Regions from separate parts of the Ralstonia sp. OTU4908 genome, predicted to be linked through region 1. Evidence: predicted binding sites of a transcription regulator. Region 1 holds the regulator's gene; each other region holds the start of a gene.
What was found. The regulator LexA, encoded in region 1, represses DNA repair genes until DNA is damaged. The targets are predictions, from matches to a motif close to ACTGTATNNNNATACAGT.

Region 1 (4,138 bases):
TCGACATCGCACGCACGGCTGACAGCATCGTCGTGAAGGTCACCGGCACGTCTGCACACGGCTCGCGTCCGGAAGAGGGCGTCAACCCGCTGCCGCGCCTCGCGCTGTTCCTACGTGCAGCCGATCTCGGTCTGGCGGACAACGCCTACGCCCATGCCGTGCGCTACCTCACCGAACTTTACGGCACCGACTACCTCGGCAGTACCATGGGCGTCGCCTACAAGGACGACTTCATGGGGCCGCTCACCATTTCGCCTACGGTGATCGGCGACAAGAATGGCCGCGTGGAGGTGACCGCCAACGTGCGCATGCCGCGCGGCAAAACGCCCGACGCGCTGCGCGGCGAGATCGCCGGCAAGATCAACGCATGGGCCAACGCCAACCATGTCGCCCTTGAAATCAACCACGACCAGGGCAACTGGATGGCGCGCGATCCGAAGGGCGCGTGGCTGTCGACGCTGCTCAACATTTTTGGTGACACCACGGGCCTCGATGCCAAGCCCGTTCCGACGGCCGGCAGCACGACGGCCAAGCTGATGCCAAACGCCATTAATTTCGGCCCTGCGATGCCTGGCAAGAAGTACACCGCGCACAACGCCAACGAGTACAAGGAAGTACCGGACCTCGACCTCGATATGCAGATGTTCACCGAGATGCTCGTGCGCATTGGCAATCTGCAGTCGATGCAATAACCGACACCGACCCACGATCGCCATGAACATCATCCGCGCCAAATCGTTCACTGCCGAGCGTGCCTGGGGCGCGCTCGATATTGCCAATATGGGCGGCATCACCACGCGCCTGCACTGGACGGACCAGCCATACCGCTGGCACGTCAACGACGGCGAGGAGGTGTTCGTGGTGCTCGACGGCACGGTCGACATGCATTACCGCGAAGCCGGCGAGGAGAAAGTCGCGACGCTGGAACCCGGCGATATCTTCTTCGCCGGGGTCGGCTGCGAGCATGTGGCGCACCCGCGCGGCGAGGCAAGGATTCTCGTCGTCGAGAAAGCCGGGAGTGTTTAGCGGCTCGCCTGCCGGTCGCGGCGCAAAAAAAAGCCCGCAATGTGCGGGCTTCGAATTCAGCGATCTCATTGCCCCTGAGGGCATTCGCAATACTACTGTCACGTACGCCAAACAACATCGGGGTAAACGTCTGTGTCACCGACGGAACATCGTTAAATGTGCCGTTCCAGCAACTTGCGAACAGAAAAAACAGCCCGCTCAAGCGGCGGGCCGAAAATCAGTTGAAGAAAGCCCTGTCCTCAGGGCACGGCAAGTGTATGAAATCAGTTGCGGCGGCAGCATTGGGGTATGCCCTGATCGGGCGCCGCAACGAGGTTTGCGGCCCTTGCTCGTCCTTCTTTTCCTCAGCAGCTTTCGGCGCCAGCGGTACGCGAGGCCACCGGGATCGCGTCCAGCATGCGGCAGATGGCGGCCATGCTGCCGACCATCGTACGGCGCTGCTCCCCCTGGTAGATGCGCACGCCCTGGGTTTGGCGGAAGGGCACCGGCTGTACCGGGCGGCGGTGGGAAGACATCGATCCGAGTCGCATGGCAGACCTCGTGAGTTCGGGTGGAAAAGCGAGCGGCAAGACTCCGCCCTGGCGAGCCGCTGGCTCACCTCAAGGTGGAATCAAACAGCGAAGGTTTGGCGCTGAGATGCGCCGGGGACTTACGGAGCAGCAGGCCGGATCAGACCGACGGCCAAGCCCTCCAGGTGAAACTCATCACGATCCAGATCAACGTGGATCGGTTCGAAATCGGGATTCTCGGCAATCAGTTCGACATGGCGGCCCTTGCGCTGGAAGCGCTTGACCGTGACGTCGTCGCCCAGTCGAGCCACGACGATCTTGCCGTTGGTGGCTTCACTGGCGCGCTGCACGGCCAGCAGATCGCCATCGAGAATGCCGGCGTCGCGCATGCTCATACCACGCACCTTCAGCAGAAAATCGGGCTGCGCAGAAAACAGCGATGGATCAACCTGATACTGGCGATCAATGTGCTCCGCAGCCAGGATCGGACTACCGGCGGCCACACGGCCCACCAGCGGGAGAGTCAATTGCATCAGCCCCATCGACGGCAGCGAGAACTGATGCTGCGCCGTCTCGCCTGCCGCCCGCAGCCGAATGCCACGTGAGGCGCCCGGCGTCAGTTCGATCACGCCCTTGCGTGCCAGCGCGCGGAGGTGTTCCTCAGCCGCATTGGGCGACGAGAAGCCAAACTCCGCGGCAATCTCGGCGCGCGTGGGCGGGAAGCCCGTGCGCTGGGTCGTCTGGCGGATGAGGTCATAAATCTGCTGCTGGCGGGGGGTGAGGGTGGCCATCGGCGTACTGTATATTTGAACAGGTGCTGTGATTTTATACAGTGACGCAGGAAGCGCAAGTGATTTTGTTGTGATCTGTTGCGCGCGTGCCCAGTCCCTCTGATCGGCGTCAAAACCCATGCGACTGGTTAGAAGCTTATGTGCAATCCATGCAGGCGCGGCTGCAGGGAATCGCATAAAATCAAGGCCTTGACCGATTTTTGCATCGCCACATAACCCGATTGAGCTTCATTGGGTTGGCCCGAATGTCACCATGTCCGCCTTCAATCAAGAGACCGTTCTGAGCGTCCATCACTGGAATGACTCGCTGTTCAGCTTCAAGACCACGCGCGACCAGGCGCTGCGCTTCCATAACGGCCACTTCGTCATGATCGGGCTGGAGGTCGAAGGCAAGCCGCTGATGCGCGCCTACAGCATCGCGAGCCCGAACTACGAAGAGCACCTCGAGTTCTTCAGCATCAAGGTGCAGAACGGCCCCCTGACGTCGCGACTGCAGCATCTGAAGGTGGGCGACAAGCTGCTGGTGAGCAAGAAGCCGGTCGGCACGCTCGTACTGGATGACCTGCTACCCGGTAAGAACCTGTATTTGTTCGGCACCGGCACCGGCCTCGCGCCGTTCATGAGCATCATTCAGGACCCGGACACCTATGAGCGCTTCGAGAAGGTCGTGCTGCTGCACGGCGTGCGCCAAGTGAGCGAGTTGGCTTATGCCGACTTCATCACCCGGGAATTGCCGAACAACGAGTTCTTTGGCGATCAGGTGCGCGATAAGCTGATCTATTACCCCACGGTTACTCGCGAGCCGTTCCGCAACATGGGCCGCCTGACGGACCTCGTCGACAGCGGCAAGCTGTCTGTCGATATCGGCCTGCCCCCGATGGATCCGGCAGTCGACCGCGCCATGATCTGTGGCAGCCCGGCCATGCTGGAAGACACCTGCAAGCTGCTCGACGCCCGCGGTTTCAAGATCTCGCCGCGCATGGGCGAAGCGGGTGACTACGTGATCGAGCGCGCCTTCGTCGAGAAATAATCGATACGGCTTCTGTTGCAAACGCCGGCCTGGGTGCCGGCGTTTTGTTTTTGCCGGCGCCCCGGGCAATCCCGCGTCGGCAAAGGCGATGCGGGCGGATACAATGCGCGCCTTGCCCACCACGCATGTCTGCAACGATGTCCTTGCCTACCATCGCCATCCTCGCCACCGGCGGCACGATCGCCGGCTCTGCTGACGACGCTGGCTCCGCCGCACGCTATCGCGCTGGCGCCGTCCCCATCGATCAACTGCTCGCGGCCAGCAAGCTTGGTCTGGAGCGCCTCGCCAACGTGCGCGCTGAACAGGTCGCCCAGATCGACAGCAAGGACCTGACGTTTGACGTATGGGAAAGGCTGGTGGCGCGCATCCGTCACTGGATCGACGTCGAGCGTGTGGACGGTGTGGTCATCACGCACGGCACTGACACGCTGGAAGAAACCGCGATGCTGCTGCACCTTACGCAGCAGACCGATACGCCGATCGTCCTGACGGCGGCGATGCGGCCGTCAACGTCGCTGTCGGCGGATGGCCCGTTGAATCTGCTGAACGCGGTACGGCTCGCGGCCAGTCCGTCTGCGCGCGGGCGTGGGGTGCTGGTGGCGCTCAACCAGCGCGTGCATGCCGCCCGCGATGTCCAGAAGGGTCACACTTACGCGGTCGAGGCGTTTATTTCGCCGGATGCAGGGCCGGTCGGTTTCGTGCTCGACGCTCAGGTGCAGTTCCAGCGGGCAGCGCAACGTGTGGCTGCGGAAGATGTCTTGCCGATGCCGCCAGCGGGCCAA
Region 2 (4,138 bases), on a different contig from region 1:
TCAAGCGGCCCGAGATGGAAGTGCATTGAACGCCCGCTTTAGCGACCAGGCTGACTACTTTTTCCAGTAGCCGCGCATTTTCTTGCTGAGGTCCACCTTGGCCGCGGCGCGCGCTTCGGCTGCGGGGTCCGCGCCGGGCTCCGGTTCCGGCCATGCGCACGCTTCGAACAGCGGCAGCAGCGCAGGCGGAATGAAGCGCGTGCGCGACGCGTAGATGTGCCGGTCGCCGTTGGGGGTTTGCTGCGTGACGTAGAAGCGCTGCGGCACCAGGATGTCCAGATGCTCACGCGCACGCGTCATCGCCACGTAAAGCAGCCGGCGTTCTTCTTCCAGTTCTTCGTGCGAGCCCGCGCCCAGATCGGCCGGCATGCAGCCGTCCACGGCATTCAGTACGTACACCGCCTTCCATTCCTGACCTTTCGATGAATGGATCGTCGAGAGGATCAGGTAGTCCTCATCGCGGTAGGGGTCGCCCGACTCATCGCTGGTCAGCTCGGGCGGGTCGAGCGTCATCTCGGTCAGGAAGCGCTCCCGGGTCGCGTACGTTGCGGCCATGCGGGCGAGCTGGTCCAGATCGCCCTGGCGCACGGCCGCGTCGTCGTGCAGGCGCTCCATGTGCGGCGAGTACCAAGCGCCTACGGCTTCGAGTTCGCCAGCCCATTCCAGGCTGTCTTTGGGTACGCGCAGGGTTTGCATGAGCGCCATCAGCGTAGACCAGTCGCCGGCCAGCCGCGCCGGTGGCTCGTAGGCGAGCAGCGCGGCCATCGGGTCCGCCGCTTCCGCCATGACGTCGAGCACGCGTGCCGCCGTGGCGGGGCCTGCACCTGGCAGCAACTGGATCACGCGAAACCCGGCAATGCGGCTGCGCGGGTTCTCGGCCCAGCGCAGTACCGACAGCACATCCTTCACATGTGCAGCCTCGAGAAACTTGAGGCCGCCGTATTTCACGAACGGGATGTTGCGACGCGTGAGTTCGATCTCCAGCGGCGCGCTGTGGCTCGCGGTGCGAAACAGCACCGCCTGCGATTTCAGCGTCAGCCCGCCTTCCCGGTGATGCAGCACCCGCTCGGCCACGCAACGCGCCTGCTCGGCCTCGTCACGCACCGAAATCAAACGCGGACGATGCGTCGATGCGCGGTCTGTCCACAACGTTTTGGCAAAGCGCTCCGTTGCGAAGCGCATCACGCCGTTGGAGGCATCCAGAATCGGTTGCGTCGAACGGTAATTGCGCTCCAGCAGCACCGTGTGCGCCGGCCGCGAAAAGTGGCGCGGAAAATCGAGGATATTGCGCACCGTCGCCGCGCGGAATGCGTAGATCGATTGCGCGTCGTCGCCCACCACGGTGACACCGCGGCCGTCTGGACGCAGCGCACGCAGGATGGACGACTGCAGCCGGTTCGTGTCCTGGTATTCGTCGACAAGGATGTGGTCGAAGCGCGCGCCGATCTCGGCCGCCAGGTCGGCGTCGGACACCATCGCGTGCCAGTAGAGCAGCAGGTCGTCGTAGTCGAGCACGTGCTGCGCCTGCTTGGCTTCGACATACGCATCGAACAGCGTGCGCAATTGCGTCTCCCACATCGCGCACCACGGAAAATGGTGCTTCAGCACGGCGTTCAGCGGGCTCTCCGCGTTGATGGCGCGCGAGTAGATCGCAATGCAGGTCTGCTTGAGCGGGAAGCGGCGTTCCTTAATCGACAGGTTCAGCTCGTGGCGCACGACGTTGAGCAGATCGGCCGAGTCGCTGCGGTCATGGATGGTGAAATCGGGGGCGAGGCCCACGCGCTCGGCATATTCGCGCAGCAGGCGCGCGCCGATGCCGTGGAAGGTGCCGGCCCAGGGCAGCGTGGTCTTGTACGAAGTGCCGGCCGAATTGAGGGCGTTGTTCGATCGCTCGCCCTGCATGGCTCGCGCCAGCAGGTGGCCGGCACGGTTCGACAGTTCGCTCGCCGCCCGGCGGGAAAACGTCAATAGCAGGATGCGTTGCGGATCGGCGCCGTTGGCTACCAGGTGCGCCACGCGCCAGCCCAGCGTGTGCGTCTTGCCGGATCCGGCACCGGCCAACACGAGCAGCGGGCCGGTTTCCGCCGCGTCTGCCCCGGAAATACCGAACTCGACCGCCTGGCGCTGCTGGTCGTTCAGCTGGGCCAGGTAACCGGGCGTGGCCGGCACAGTGGCGGTGTCTGGGGTGGTGGAGGCGGCAAGCACGGCAGGGCGTCACAAAAAATAACTGTATGAATATACAGCACTGGGATGCCTGCCTGCGGAAAGTGAGCGCGGCGGACGGAAGGCCGGCGGCGTTGGCCGATCAGATCCCGTCCCGCAGCTTTTTCGCGAAGTCCTGCGGGGATGCCCGCCGGTTGACCGCGTCCACCAGATCCGCCAGGAACCAAGGCAGCACGAGTTGCGTGCCCGGATCGCTCAGGCCGACGCGGAGCCGGTCAGGAGACGCCGATTCGGTGGCTTTGGCCGGCTGGATCGGCTGCGGAGGCTGGCTGTGCGCGAGCATCCCTTGCAGATCCTGATCGGTGAAAGTGAACGTTGACGTGGTCAGGGCCGAGGCGGTCATCGCTGCGGACATCAGCATCGTGGCCACGGCAAGGTGTTTGAGGGTGTTGGCAGGCATCGTGGCCTCCAGAACAGAACGGTTGGGTGAGTAGGTGACCGGCGCGCAGCGCGGTGGCCGCAGCAATGATCCACCCTCCGATCATGGCGGCAGCTTAGGGTTCCGTTTCGCTCAGGAAAACGCAAATATCGCGTGCAATCCGATCAATTGGCCTGCGGCTGCAGGGCGATCACGGCCATGCCCGTCAACGCAATGGCCGCGCCGCCGATGTCCCAGCGGGTGAGCGACACACCGTCGACCAGACGCAGCCACACGAGCGCTACGGCGATATACACCCCGCCGTATGCCGCATAAGTGCGGCCGGCCGCAGCCGGGTGCAATGTCAGCAACCACGCAAACAGCGCGAGCGAGGCGGCCGCCGGCAGCAACAGCCAGATCGGCTTACCTTGCCGGAGCACGAGCCACGGCAGATAACAACCGACGATTTCCGCCACGGCGGTGAAGGCAAACAGCACGGCAATACGAAGCAGTTCCAAAACGGGCCCCGAAGCAATCAATACGCAGACGGCGCCGATTGTGGCATGTGGGGCCGTGCTGTCGCGATGGTTACCCGGTCTCAGGCGGGCGAGGCGGTGTGCGCCTGCAGCAGCGCATCGATCTCGGCTTGCGTGCCCGCGTATGCGCCGGCGCGCGTGGCGGTGAGGGCGGCCGCCGCTGCGGCTTGGCGCAGATGCGCCTGCGGTGGCGCCTCGGGTGACTGCAGCAGGCTCGCCAGCCAGGCGCCCATCGCGGCATCGCCGCAGCCGACGGTGTCCGCCACCGGCACGGCAAAGGCCGGTTGGGCGATACGCGCATCGTCTTGCCCGCCGTGCGCCGCTGCCAGCCATTCCATGCCGTCGGCCCCGAGCGTGAGCAGGATGTCGGCTTGCGGCGCGAGGGTGCGCAGCGTGGTGAGCGGATCGGCATCACCGGGAAACAGTTGGCGCAAATCTTCATCCGATACCTTGATGACCGGTACGATGGCGGCCATGCGCAGCAGCAGCGGCGCGTAGTGGGGAGCGCCCATCGCCGCGCGGACTTGGCCGCGCATGCCGAACTGGCAGCGGCTGTCGGATCGACGCCGCCGGAAAAGCGCTGACCGGAAAACGCGTACGCGCTAGCGCGGTGTGATCGCCGGCAACACCGGCGTGACCTTGTACCCGCGGGCCGCCAGCAGCGCGGGAATTCCCTTGGGTCCGATCATGTGGAGCGCGCCCACAGCGCCAAACACGCGCTGGCCGCTGTTGTGCACGCGTGCAATGTTCTCGGCCATGGCGCGGTTGCGGTTCGTCACCAGCCGTTGGAAGGCGCGTTTGTCCGATGCCGTCTTCAGGCAATCGCACCACTGCGGGTAGTGCTCGAGCGTGCTGATGTCGCTGTCGGCCCAGGCGTTGGCGAGCGTGAGCGTCTGCGTGCGCGCCTCGCCCGATTCAATCGCGTCGAGCACGGTATCGAATTGCTGCGCGACCTCGTTCTTCGGCACGATCTCGTTGAGCACGCGCACCTGCTGCGCCAGCGTTTCGAGCGGCACGATCG
Region 3 (4,138 bases), on a different contig from region 1:
CGTGCTGCTGCACGATCTCGCGCACGATGGCCAGGCCCAGACCGCTGCCCTCGGCCTGTGTGCCAAGGATGCGGTAAAAGCGCTGCATCACGCGTTCGCGCTCGGCCACTGGGATGCCGGGGCCAGTGTCATCGACGTCGATGAAGACGAACGGCTCGAATGGCGCGGTGGTCACGCGCACGGTGACATGTCCGCCATCGGGCGTATAGCGGATCGCGTTGTCGAGCAGGTTGTTGAGCATCTCGGCGAGCATCGTCGCATTGCCCGAAATCGTGACCGGCAACCCGGGTTCCTCAAAGCCAAGGTCGATCTGCTTGGCCCACGCCTTGGGCAGCCAGTCAGCCACCACTTGACGTGAAAGCGCGCAGATATCGAGCGGCACCAAGCCGTCGGTGGCACCCATGTTTTCCATGCGCGCCAGCGAGAGCAATTGCTTGACGAGGTGCGCGGTGCGATCCGAGCTGTCGGCGATATGCGCGAGCGTGCGGCGCAGTTCGTCGGGCGATTGTTCGCGCTGTGCCAGCTCCGCCTGCATGCGCAGACCCGCCAGCGGCGTCTTCATCTGATGCGCGGCATCCGCAATGAAACGCTTCTGCGTATGCACCGATTGCTCCAGCCGCCCGAGCAGATCATTGAATGACGCCACGAGCGGCGTCAGTTCCTGCGGCGCGGCCCCTTCGTCGATGGGGCTGGTGTCGCCTGGGTTGCGCGCGCGAATGCGCTCCTGAATCGCATTGAGCGGCGCCAGCCCGCGCGTGAGGCCAAACCACACCAGGATCACCGCCAACGGCAGGATCACGAACTGCGGCAGGATCACGCCCTTGATGATTTCGTTGGCGAGTTGTGCGCGCTTGTCGAGCGTCTCCGCCACTTGCACCAGCGCGGGTTTGCCGCCGGAGCCCGGCCGCTGCACGAAGGTATACGCAACACGGATCTCCGCGCCATGGATGTGGTCGTCGCGCAGTTGCACAAGGCCGCCCGCGTTGGCGTCTTCTTCGGGCGGCAGCGGCAGGTCGCGGTCCCCGGAGACAAACTCGCCGTTGGTACCGAGCACCTGGTAATAGATATTGTCGGTTTCGTCGGCACGCAAAATCTCACGCGCCGAGATCGGCAGTTGCAGCGTCACGCGGCCATTCACCTCGCGAAGTTGCTGGCTGAGCACGATCGCGCTCGATTCCAGTGCGCGGTCATATGGTGCATTCGCAATCGACTTGGCGACCAGGTACGTCACCGCAATGCTCATCGGCCACAGCAACAGCAGCGGCGCAAGCATCCAGTCCAGAATTTCGCCGAAGAGGGATCGGGCGGCGGGCCGCGTGGCGTCGTCTTCGAGGTGGGGGAGGGTGTCGGCGAGGTTGCCGCCGCTATCGCCTCCGTCATCGCGGCCATCGGCTCCGGGCATCGCGTCGGTGCGTTCGCGCAGCGATGCGCGATACCGACGCCACGGCCAGGCCAGCCGATCACCCATGGGCAGCGGTCGCGGTGGTGGTTGGGGTGGCCGTGCGTTCCAGGCAATAGCCCAGCCCGCGCACGGTGGCGATGCGGATGCCTTCCACCTCGATCTTCTTGCGCAGGCGGTGGATGTAGACCTCGATGGCGTTGTTGCTGACTTCTTCGCCCCAGCCGCACAGATGGTCGACCAGTTGCTCTTTCGATACCAGGCGGCCCACTCGCGCCAGCAGAATCTCCAGCAGCCCGATCTCGCGCGCCGACAGTTCCACCACCTGATCGTGGATATAGGCAATGCGCCCGACCTGGTCGAATGCCAGCGGCCCATGGCGCACAAGCGTGGCGCCGCCGCCCGTGCCGCGCCGCACCAGCGCACGCACACGCGCTTCCAGCTCAGACAGCGCGAACGGTTTGGCCATGTAATCGTCGGCGCCCAGGTCCAGGCCCTTGACGCGTTCTTCCACGCTGTCGGCGGCGGTCAGAATCAGCACCGGCAGCATGGCCCCGCGCGAGCGCAGGCGCTTGAGGACCTCCAGCCCCGACATACGCGGCAGTCCCACGTCGAGGATCAGCAGGTCATAGGTCTGGGCCGTTTGCGCGGACAGCGCCGCGTCGGCAGTCGCCCCATCGGAGGCTTGGTCGACGGCGTAGCCCGCCTGGCGCAGCGAGCGTGTGAGCCCGTCCGCCAGCGTGGCGTCGTCTTCGGCAATCAGGATGCGCATGCGTGTCTCCCCGCGATGCCGAGCAAGATATCTTGCCCATCCCGCCCGCTACATTGTTTTCGCGCGACAACTGATCTGGAGACTTGTCAAAACCACTGGTTTTTTATACAGTACTCCGAATTCGCGGTGCTGTAGTCTTGGCGGCGCTAAAGTCATGGAATGGGTCGCGTCGGGGCAATCACCCAGCGGCCCGTTGTTGCAGGCAACCGCTGGAATCGCAAGCCCTTGCGGCCCATTTATACACCAATTTGCACGAAGGACGACCATGGAAGACGGTAAGAAGGCAGCCGCGATGAGCGCAGAAAAGCAGAAGGCGCTGGCTGCCGCGCTCGCGCAGATCGAAAAGCAGTTCGGCAAGGGCTCCATCATGAAGATGGGCGATGCCGAGGTCGAGCCGGTCCAGGTCGTGTCGACGGGTTCGCTCGGGTTGGACGTGGCGCTGGGCGTTGGCGGCCTGCCGCGCGGCCGCGTCATTGAAATCTACGGTCCTGAATCGTCGGGCAAGACCACGCTGACGCTGCAAGTGGTTGCCGAGATGCAGAAACAGGGCGGCACGTGCGCCTTCATCGACGCGGAACATGCGCTTGACGTCACTTATGCCGACAAGATTGGCGTGAGCGTGCCGGACCTGCTGATCTCCCAGCCGGACACGGGCGAACAGGCCCTGGAAATTGCCGATGCGCTGGTGCGCTCAGGCTCGGTCGACCTGATCGTCATCGACTCGGTGGCCGCACTGGTGCCGAAGGCTGAAATCGAAGGCGAAATGGGCGACGCGCTGCCCGGCCTGCAGGCCCGTCTGATGAGCCAGGCGCTGCGCAAGTTGACCGGCACCATCAAGAAGACCAATTGCATGGTCATCTTCATCAACCAGATCCGCATGAAGATCGGTGTGATGTTCGGCTCGCCGGAAACCACCACGGGCGGTAACGCGCTCAAGTTCTACGCTTCGGTGCGTCTGGACATCCGCCGCATCGGCTCAATCAAGCGGGGCGACGACGTGGTCGGCAACGAGACCAAGGTCAAGGTCGTCAAGAACAAGGTGGCGCCGCCGTTCCGCGAAGCCATCTTCGACATCCTCTACGGTCAGGGCGTATCGCGCGAGGGCGAGATCATCGACCTGGGCGTGGAAGCCAAGGTGGTCGAGAAGTCCGGCGCCTGGTACAGCTACGGCGGCGAACGCATCGGCCAGGGCCGCGACAACTGCCGCGAATACCTGCGCGAGAACCCCGACCTTGCCCGTGAGATCGAGAACAAGGTCCGCGAGCAACTGGGCGTGACGCCGATGGGCGCCGTTGCAGTGGCCGAGGAAGTCGGAGAAGAGTAATTGGGTTGGCCGTCGGCGCAGATCGGCGGCTCTATCGAGCTTCATACGCCTGCCGTCCCCCAACGGTGGGCGTTTTTCTTTGGAACACGCTCCTTGAACGCCAAATCCGCATGCCGTTGCCACGTCAACCGTTATCGCTGAAGGCACGTGCGCTGGGCTATCTGTCTCGGCGCGAGCACAGCCGCGTCGAATTGCGCCGTAAGTTGGTCCCGCACGCAGAGTCCGCCGAGGAGGTCGACGCGCTGCTGGATTGGCTGGAGGGCGAAAACTGGCTCTCCAACACGCGTTTTGCCGAAAGCATGGTGCACCGCCGCGCGGGCCGCTACGGTACAGCGCGCTTGATGCAGGAGTTGAAAACGCATCAGCTCGGCGAAGAGACGCTGGGCGAGGTCAAGGCGCAACTGCAAAGCACGGAAGCAGTCCGGGCGAAAGCCCTGTGGGAAAAACGCTTCGGCCGCCCACCGGCCGACCTGGCCGAACGGGCCAAGCAGGTGCGATACATGATGGCGCGCGGATTCTCCCGTTCCGTAGTGTCGCGCATCATCGCAGGGGCGGATGAGCTGCTGGAAGATGGCGACATGTCGGACTGAACATCGACGATCTCGCAACAATTCAGGCGGACAATCCTCTTGTGTGCAGATTA

Region 2: the regulator LexA is predicted to act here: its motif matches at 2,227-2,244, upstream of AAHM38_RS04095 (ATP-dependent helicase).
Region 3: the regulator LexA is predicted to act here: its motif matches at 2,266-2,283, upstream of recA (recombinase RecA).

What each region holds. Positions count from the first base shown of each region.
Region 1 is NZ_JASATD010000010.1:24,195-28,332, forward strand. It holds gene AAHM38_RS11020 (dipeptidase) at 1-692, shown strand, start outside; gene AAHM38_RS11025 (cupin domain-containing protein) at 715-1,026, shown strand; gene AAHM38_RS11030 (hypothetical protein) at 1,371-1,556, opposite strand; gene lexA (transcriptional repressor LexA) at 1,676-2,326, opposite strand; gene AAHM38_RS11040 (ferredoxin--NADP reductase) at 2,580-3,356, shown strand; gene AAHM38_RS11045 (asparaginase) at 3,494-4,138, shown strand, end outside.
Region 2 is NZ_JASATD010000003.1:127,901-132,038, reverse strand. It holds gene mdtD (multidrug transporter subunit MdtD) at 1-29, shown strand, start outside; gene AAHM38_RS04095 (ATP-dependent helicase) at 55-2,205, opposite strand; gene AAHM38_RS04090 (hypothetical protein) at 2,306-2,623, opposite strand; gene AAHM38_RS04085 (YnfA family protein) at 2,767-3,099, opposite strand; gene AAHM38_RS04080 (PfkB family carbohydrate kinase) at 3,180-3,653, opposite strand; gene AAHM38_RS04075 (TraB/GumN family protein) at 3,720-4,138, opposite strand, start outside.
Region 3 is NZ_JASATD010000005.1:225,854-229,991, forward strand. It holds gene AAHM38_RS07145 (sensor histidine kinase) at 1-1,468, opposite strand, end outside; gene AAHM38_RS07150 (response regulator) at 1,461-2,171, opposite strand; gene recA (recombinase RecA) at 2,437-3,495, shown strand; gene recX (recombination regulator RecX) at 3,606-4,085, shown strand.